Regions from separate parts of the Vibrio algicola genome, predicted to be linked through region 3. Evidence: predicted binding sites of a transcription regulator. Region 3 holds the regulator's gene; each other region holds the start of a gene.
The links. The regulator CRP, encoded in region 3, controls carbon source genes, mostly activating them, when cyclic AMP is high. The targets are predictions, from matches to a motif close to TGTGANNNNNNTCACA.

Region 1: the regulator CRP is predicted to act here: its motif matches at 1,208-1,223, upstream of nagE (N-acetylglucosamine-specific PTS transporter subunit IIBC).
Region 2: the regulator CRP is predicted to act here: its motif matches at 1,136-1,151, upstream of gltB (glutamate synthase large subunit).
Region 4: the regulator CRP is predicted to act here: its motif matches at 585-600, upstream of cytR (DNA-binding transcriptional regulator CytR).

Annotation. Positions count from the first base shown of each region.
Region 1 is NZ_CP045699.1:1,685,908-1,688,119, reverse strand. It holds gene nagA (N-acetylglucosamine-6-phosphate deacetylase) at 1-811, opposite strand, end outside; gene nagE (N-acetylglucosamine-specific PTS transporter subunit IIBC) at 1,338-2,212, shown strand, end outside.
Region 2 is NZ_CP045699.1:2,022,891-2,025,102, forward strand. It holds gene GFB47_RS09235 (sensor domain-containing diguanylate cyclase) at 1-695, opposite strand, end outside; gene gltB (glutamate synthase large subunit) at 1,412-2,212, shown strand, end outside.
Region 3 is NZ_CP045699.1:2,320,681-2,322,892, forward strand. It holds gene GFB47_RS10630 (phosphoribulokinase) at 1-406, shown strand, start outside; gene crp (cAMP-activated global transcriptional regulator CRP) at 650-1,282, shown strand; gene GFB47_RS10640 (aromatic amino acid transport family protein) at 1,378-2,212, opposite strand, start outside.
Region 4 is NZ_CP045699.1:214,119-216,330, reverse strand. It holds gene priA (primosomal protein N') at 1-542, shown strand, start outside; gene cytR (DNA-binding transcriptional regulator CytR) at 867-1,874, shown strand; gene GFB47_RS00980 (SPOR domain-containing protein) at 2,040-2,212, shown strand, end outside.

The DNA of each region.
Region 1 (2,212 bases), 630 kb from region 3:
CATCGGTCACTAATATGAGCTTATCGCCTTTTACTTTGTGAGCGATTCGGATGTTAGCGTAATCAACATGGAAACCATCTGCAATAATACCAGCATACACCTCAGGGGTATCATAAATCGCGCCCACTACACCCGGTTCGCGACCCACCATTGGCGTCATCGCATTAAATAGATGAGTAGCAAAACTGATGCCGTTGGCAAAACCTTCACGTGCTTCAGAATAGGTTGCATTGGTATGGCCGATTGAAACCACAATACCCGCGTCACGTAAGCGTCGAATATGTTCAGGATTATTTTGCTCTGGCGCTAAAGTTACCTTGGCAACCACATCGCTGTTATTACAGATAGCAGCAATCATATCATCGTCTGACTTACGAATAAAATCAGGACGGTGAATACCTTTCTTTAATACATTGAGGAACGGGCCTTCAAGGTGTAATCCGAGAACCTGGTGTTGGTATTTAGCAAGATATTCACGACCGGCTTTAAGTGCTTGGTGCATATCTTCATCTGAAGAAGTGATCAAAGTCGGTAAGTAGCTGGTACAACCTGATTTTAAGTTGGCTTGATGCATAGTTTGCATGGTATCAACCGAGATCAGGTCATTAAACATCACCCCTCCACAACCATTAAGTTGCAAATCAATAAAGCCAGGGCAAAGAATATCGCCTTGTAAATCCTTGGTTTCAATACCTTGTGGTAAATCTTCTGCTTTAATTACAGCATGAATTTTACCCGCATCAACCAATACAGCGTGCTGGGTAAGCACATCATGTCCGGTGTAAATTTTTGCATTAAGCAGCGCATACATAGGGAGCACCCTTCTAATTTATTTAAAATCTTGATGGTTGTCGGCTTTGGTTAGTTATCGTTATACTTTTTCAAAGCAGAGCAACAAATGTGAGTATAAAATAGACTTATACCATTATCGTTTAACTTGGCGTGTTTGGCAGTCTAAAAACAGCTAACTGTGTTGATTCACACGATTAAACAGCAAGTTTGCGAGGCAAAGCAACCGTATTAAAGCTGATACACGTCAAATTCAGAGACTATAGGTTAAGCAAGCAAGAACCTTTATATAGCCATTTAGAATGAATTCATGTTAAAGGAAAAAAACCATTAATTCGAATGATAAAATAAGTTTTCAAAACTATCTAGTCCCAAGATGCTAAAATTGGCGTAATTAGCTGCGATCAGACAAATAACTCTTGATTGAGATCACAAATAATGAGGTTTTAATTTGCGGGCTAAAATTAATCACATAGACTGTCGCTGTACTAAATTTTTTAATAAAAATAAGTTTTGAAGTTCATACAAAATCCTTAGGGGGGAATTCAATGAATATTCTGGGATACGCACAAAGATTAGGTAAAGCACTAATGCTACCTATTGCAACACTACCTGTTGCAGCGTTGTTATTACGTTTAGGTCAACCTGATATATTGGATATCGCATTTATGGCATCTGCTGGTAATGCAATCTTTAGTCAGTTACCTTTACTATTTGGTTTAGGTATCGCGATTGGTTTATCGAAAGATGGGGCTGGTGCTGCTGGTCTTGCTGGTGCAGTTGCTTATTTTGTTATTACCGCGACAGCTCAAAATATCGATTCAACTATCGATATGTCATTCTTTGGCGGTATTTTTGCCGGTATCATCGCAGGTCACTGTTATAATGCGTTCCATAAAACGCGTTTACCTGAGTGGTTAGCTTTCTTCTCTGGTCGTCGTTTAGTGCCTATCATGGCTGGTCTTGTGGCTCTAGTTGCTGGTGCTATTTTCGGTGTGATCTGGCCTGTGATTCAAAACGGTCTTGACGCACTAGCACACGGTATTTCTACTTCTGGTGCAGTCGGTCAATTTATTTACGGTACATTAAACCGTGCATTAATTCCTGTTGGTCTACACCATGTGCTTAACTCTTACTTCTGGTTCGGCATGGGTTCATGTCAAGAAATCATGGTAACAGGCGTTGGTGCATTCTCGAATATTCACCAATTATGTGTTGACCCAGCGATTGCTAAAACATTAGTTGTTGGTCAAGAGCATACGTTTGATTTTGCTAACTCTGTTACTCCTCATATTACTGCAGTTGTGAACACTGTGACTGATACGATTAAAACCGGTGATTTGAACCGTTACTTCGGTGGCGATAAATCTGCTGGGGTATTCATGAATGGTTTCTTCCCAATCATGATGTTTGGTCTTCCTGC
Region 2 (2,212 bases), 300 kb from region 3:
GCTGTATTTTCAGTGGTATCAACAAAACGTATGGTTTTCCCTTCTTTTAAAACCTCCAAATCCGACTGTTTAAAACGTTCGACTAATTCGATTGGCAATAAATTCTCTAAACGCTGACCGATCAGCATGTCGGGATTGGCTATCCCTAAAGAGTCGGCATACGGTTGATTACATGCCTCATGAACTCGATTTTGGTTGAAGATAGCGATCGGATCTGGAGAAGCATTCATCAATGATTGCAACATAGTGTCACGCTGAGCAAGTTCAATTTCCATATTTTGACGACGTTCCATTTCATAAAGAAAAGATTGTTCGGTGTTATACCACTCGGTCACATCGTGAGTAATGCCAATGGTTCCAATAGGTATCCCTGCATCTCCCATCAAAGCGCTAATATGGGTTTCAAGTAAACAACTTTCACCGGTTGGTAACGTGGTCCAACGTTTAACAGTGGCGCGCGAAGTTTGATCATCCCAACTTAATTTGGCACAACTTTCTGCTTCTCGCTCGAGCCAAAAACGGTCATACGCTCGATTGGTGCCTGATACTTGACCATTTGCATCTTTAAAAAACACCAGTTCCGATATCGAATCTAGCGCAAACTTAGCTAAATAATCTTTGATATATCCTTCCGAAGAGGGCGCTATATTATTGCTTACAGGTAGCGCATGATTGACAGCGGCGAGTTCATTCATTTTTCACCCATTTAAATTACATTAAATACTTTATTAAAATTGCCACCTACATAATACAAGGAAATCTACCATAAAGAGGTATTTATTCTTATCTACCTTCACATATTCGCAAGCCAATATTCACTCCCTTCTAATGTGGGCATATATCTAGAACTCTTGTTCTTAATCCACCAATCAAAACTAAGTGTTTGATCACATCATATCGAGACTAAACACAAAGATTAACGCTTAAATTTATGCGTATCACATAACAAAAAAGCAAGTTATCAACAAACCAATAATGGCAATATAAATTCAACTAATTGGCATAAAAAATCATTAATCCACGCTTTTAAGTATTTAATATTCAACAAATGTCAAAAAAATGTATCTATCGAGTAAAGTTTCGTTGGAATTACATAGTACAAAAATGTAGGATGTTTATACGAAACTGCTTTTTTCGTGATAATTATCACGCTAAAAGGAAAATATAAATCGCTAGATTTCGCCATATTGGCAATAGAAATCCCTGTCGATTTACTAAAATAGCAAACGAAACACCTATGGAATCATTTTTTTCGCACATATTTTTCTGCGAATAATGGAAAGGAATCGGGTTGATTTCCCAAGTTTGAGTGAGATCAGCAAAAGATTATAAATATATAAAGGACAAGTAGTACTAGTTGTGGGGCATGATGCCCAGCCTAGTTCTGCCATTAACTTGGAAGGATGTATCTATGGTAAGTAGAGAGCAAAGTACACAGGGATTGTACACTCCGGAATTGGAGCATGACGCCTGTGGAATCGGTTTTGTTGCCCACTTAAAAAACCGAAAATCTCATGCCGTGGTCACACAAGCCCTCGATATGTTGGCTCGTATGGAACACCGTGGAGGTCAAGGCTGCGACCCATGCAGTGGTGATGGCGCGGGTATTTTACTGCAAAAACCGCATGAATTTTTATTAGAAGAAACTGTTAAGCTCGGCATTCGCCTACCGTCATTTGAAAAATATGGCGTCGGTGTGGTTCTATTTCCTAAAGATGAATACAAGCGTCAACAGTGTCGCGATATTCTAGAGCGCAATGCGGCTCGTCTTGATCTCGAAATTATTGGCTACCGTGTATTGCCGGTTGATAATTCCATGATCGGTGAAGATCCCCTCAGCACCGAACCTCAATTTGAACATGTGTTTATTTCAGGTGGCCCGAGTACCACTCCTGCAGAACTGGAACGTAAACTTTATGTTCTGCGTAACTACACCGTTCGAGTATGTTTAGAGTCAGTTTCTAATATTGGTGATGATTTTTATATTAACTCAATGTCTTACAAGACTTTGGTTTATAAAGGGCAATTAACCACAGATCAAGTTCCTCAGTATTTCTTAGACTTACAAAACCCAAGCATGGTCACTGCACTGGCTTTGGTTCACTCTCGCTTTTCTACCAATACTTTCCCAAGATGGCGCTTAGCGCAACCATTCCGTTATATTGCACATAATGGTGAGATTAACACCGTGCGCGGTAACTTAAACTGGATG
Region 3 (2,212 bases):
GATTGTTAACTTGGAGTGGATCCAAAAATTTGTGCGCGACACCCGCGATCGTGGCCATTCGCGTGAAGCGGTGATGGATTCGATTGTACGCTCGATGGATGATTACTTAAATTACATCACGCCGCAGTTTTCTCGTACTCATATCAACTTTCAGCGAGTGCCAACCGTTGATACTTCTAACCCATTAAACGCCAAAGGCATCCCAAGCTTAGATGAAAGCTTTGTAGTGATCCGTTTGCGTGGAATTAAAAATGTCGACTTCCCTTACCTACTTGCCATGATTGATGGTTCCTTTATGTCACGCCATAACACCTTAGTGGTACCAGGCGGTAAGATGAGTTTTGCGATGGAACTGATCATTCAACCTCTACTGCAACAACTGATCGACACCGGTAAAATTGGCTAAAAAGGTGATCAATTTCACCTTACTGCTGAGTCTGTGACTTAGGCCACACTTTCACAGCTTAAATACCCACTTCAGGGCGATCAAAATCAAGAAATTCGCTACGGAAAGGGGTAGTATTTAAAGCCAACGCAGTAACAGTGCTTGCAGCGTAAATGATGAACACCTATTCTATTTGACCAGTTTAGCCGGTCTCAGGATGAATGACTCAAAACTGAGCAAGCCCTTCAGAGGAAGTAACAAATTATGGTTCTAGGTAAACCTCAAACTGACCCAACTTTAGAGTGGTTTCTATCGCATTGTCATATTCATAAGTACCCATCAAAAAGTACTTTGATTCATGCTGGCGAAAAAGCAGAAACTTTGTACTACATCGTAAAAGGGTCTGTGGCTGTATTAATCAAGGATGAAGAAGGCAAAGAGATGATCTTGTCTTACTTAAACCAAGGCGATTTTATTGGTGAGCTAGGTCTATTTGAAGAAGATCAAGAGCGTACCGCTTGGGTTCGAGCTAAATCACCTTGTGAAGTTGCTGAAATTTCATTTAAGAAATTCCGTCAGCTTATCCAAGTGAATCCAGATATCTTGATGCGTCTGTCAGCTCAAATGGCAACTCGCCTACAAATCACTAGCCAAAAAGTGGGTGACTTAGCCTTCTTAGACGTTACCGGTCGTATTGCACAAACGCTACTTAATCTAGCCAAACAACCAGATGCAATGACTCACCCAGACGGCATGCAAATTAAGATAACTCGTCAAGAGATTGGTCAAATTGTTGGCTGCTCTCGTGAAACCGTTGGTCGTATCTTGAAAATGCTAGAAGAGCAAAATCTAATTTCTGCGCATGGTAAAACCATCGTGGTATACGGTACTCGTTAATCGTCACACACGATTATTTTAAGTACACGCAAAAATAAATAAAGCCACTGAATGCAAATCCAGTGGCTTTTTCGATCTTACTTTTTCGTTACTCTCTACCCAATAGCGGGCAATACTCCTACGCTGATTAGCACTTGTACCCCAATGATCACCAAGCCACTTAATAAAACAAACATCAACGCCACATTACCACCAGCAACGGTAAAGTTTTGGGTTTGTAAGTTGAGTTGACGCGAGCGTTTCACCATCGCAACCGGCAGTAGTAACGCTAAAATCGCTAAGGCAATCGCGGCATAACCGAGTGCCATAATAAAGCCTTGCGGGTAAAATAGAGCAAAACACAATGGCGGAACAAAGGTCACTAACGCGATTCCCACTCGGCCACCTTTGCTTTGGTTCTTATTCAAGCTGTCGCCCAAAAATTCAAATAAGCCTAAGCTCACCCCAAGAAAAGAAGTAATTAAAGCCAGATCAGCAAACACTGACACCACTTGAGAAATGGCAGAACTATGGATCACTTGCGCCAAGGTTCCAACCAGTGCGGTGACATTGCCGGCTTGTGCAAGCGTGGCTTGATCGACCACACCTAATGTCGCTAATTGCCACAGGATATACACCACTAACGGCAATAATGACCCAAACACCATCACTTTTTTCAGCGCTTTCATATCCAGATCTAAATAACGTACCACGGCAGGAATGCTGCCATGAAATCCAAAAGAGGTGAAAATCACCGGTAATGCCGCCACAATCAAGCCTTTTTCTAATGGCATATTCACCAAATGAACCGCTTGAATGTTGGGAGTTAAGAAAAACAGCATGATTGCCATCGCGACCAATTTACAGGTAAACAGCACCCGATTAACCTTGTCGACCGATGACGTACCAAAGGTAACAATCGCCGCAATCAAGATGGTAAAGATAAGTGTT
Region 4 (2,212 bases), 410 kb from region 3:
TGGGGCTAATTGATGTCGATGGTTCGCTTTATAGCAGTGATTTTCGCGCCTCAGAACGGTTGGCACAATTGTTTATTCAGGTTGCTGGTCGCTCAGGGCGAGCCAGTAAACCAGGTGAGGTTTTACTGCAAACTCACCACCCCGAGCATGCGTTATTACAATCCTTGTTGCATAAGGATTATCACCACTTTGCTCAGACAGCACTGAAAGAGCGAAAAATGGCACTGTTGCCACCTTTTACTCATTTGACTTTGATCCGTGCCGAAGCGACTCAAAATGACTCAACCGAAAGTTTTTTACGCCAAGTTAGACACACATTAGAAGCGCATCCACTGTTTGATGAGACTTGCATGGTACTAGGCCCTATGCCGGCACCATTATCCAAACGCGCAGGAAAATACCGCTGGCAACTACTGCTACAAATCGAAACAAGATCGAAAATGCAGCGTATCTTAGCGTCGGCAAAACCGGCAATTCAGCTGTTGCCACTGGCCAAAAAAGTACGCTGGTCATTAGACATCGAGCCGCAAGACCTTAGTTAGTAATATCTCAATAGTTATAAATAGGGCTGCAAAATAATTCAATGCGAGCAATATCACTTTTTTTATGTAATTATTGCAGCCTAATTAATGTTAACTACTTAATTTTAAGCATAAAATGAGAATATTCGTAATGCTAATGCCTCCTTGTCGGATTAACGTTTTGTTTTAATCATAAGCAGGGTAACCAGCGCGAATGCTCACCACCCATTTTTATAACATTAAGACGTCGTTATCCGGTGGGATGAAACCATTATTTTGCCTATATCAGCGCATTTTTTAAGATATAGGTTATACCCATTTGGGTTTTTAGAGAGAGGAAAATTTATGGCGACAATGAAGGAGGTTGCCCGACTTGCAGGCGTATCCACTGCCACCGTTTCAAGAGCATTAATGAGCCCAGAAAAAGTATCTAACTCAACTCGAAGACGAGTAGAAGATGCGGTGATGTCATCGGGATATTCGCCTAACTCATTGGTAAGAAACTTACGACGCAACGAATCGAAAACCATTATCGTTATCGTGCCGGATCTCTGTGATCCTTATTTCTCAGAAATCATTCGAGGGATTGAAGATACCGCCGCTGAACATGATTATTTAATTTTACTGGGTGATAGCAGTCAGCAACTTAACCGTGAAACCACGTTTATGAATTTGGTGTTTACCAAACAAGCTGATGGCATGGTATTACTCGGTAGTGACACCCCTTTTGATGTCAGCAAGCCGGAACAAAAAAATCTTCCACCTTTGGTAATGGGTTGTGAATACGCGCCAGAGCTAGAATTACCAACCGTGCATATTGATAATTTGACCGCCGCGTTTGATATCGTGAATTATCTGACTCAAATGGGACATAAACGCGTGGCCGAAATGTCAGGTCCAGAGAGTGCAGCTTTATGTCAGTTCCGCCACCAAGGCTATCAACAAGCTCTGCGCCGAGCTGGGTTAGAAATGAACCCTAGTCATAGAGTCTACGGTGATTTCAGTTTTGAATCCGGTGCTTTAGCGGTTAAGAGATTATTAACTCAGCCTGAACCTCCAACCGCTATCTTTTGTCATAATGATGCAATGGCGATTGGCGCAATGCAGCAAGCGAAGAAAATGGGCTATCGGATACCACAAGATCTTTCGGTAGTCGGTTTTGATGATATTCAATTTTCACAATACTGCGAACCGCCATTAACCACTATTGCTCAGCCTCGTTATGAGATTGGCAAACAATCAATGTTGATGTTATTAGAAACACTAAAAGGCAATGAAGTTCGAGCCGGTTCGCGCTTACTCGAAGCCAACTTAGTCATCCGCAACAGCGCTGGGCCACCAAAAATTAAATAATAAAATCCAAATAATAGATTCAGCCAACTTAAGCCTTATATACTTTTAATTAGAGAGAGGCGATGGGTTGGCTTTTTTATGCCACTTTATAAATCGTAGATATTTGAGCCAATTGGTATTAATATGTGGCTCCTTTTTTAAACAATACAAAATTATAGAGCGCCCGTGGCTAATAGAGATTACGTAAGAAAAAGTCCTGCACCCAAAAAGAAGAACACTCGCAAGTCTGCACCGAAGAAGAAAGCATCCCAACGTGCGATCCCTTGGAAGGCGGCTATTATTGCGATCATTCTCGCTGGCGGATTAATCTCTTTGATCTCAATGCTTAATAATGATCC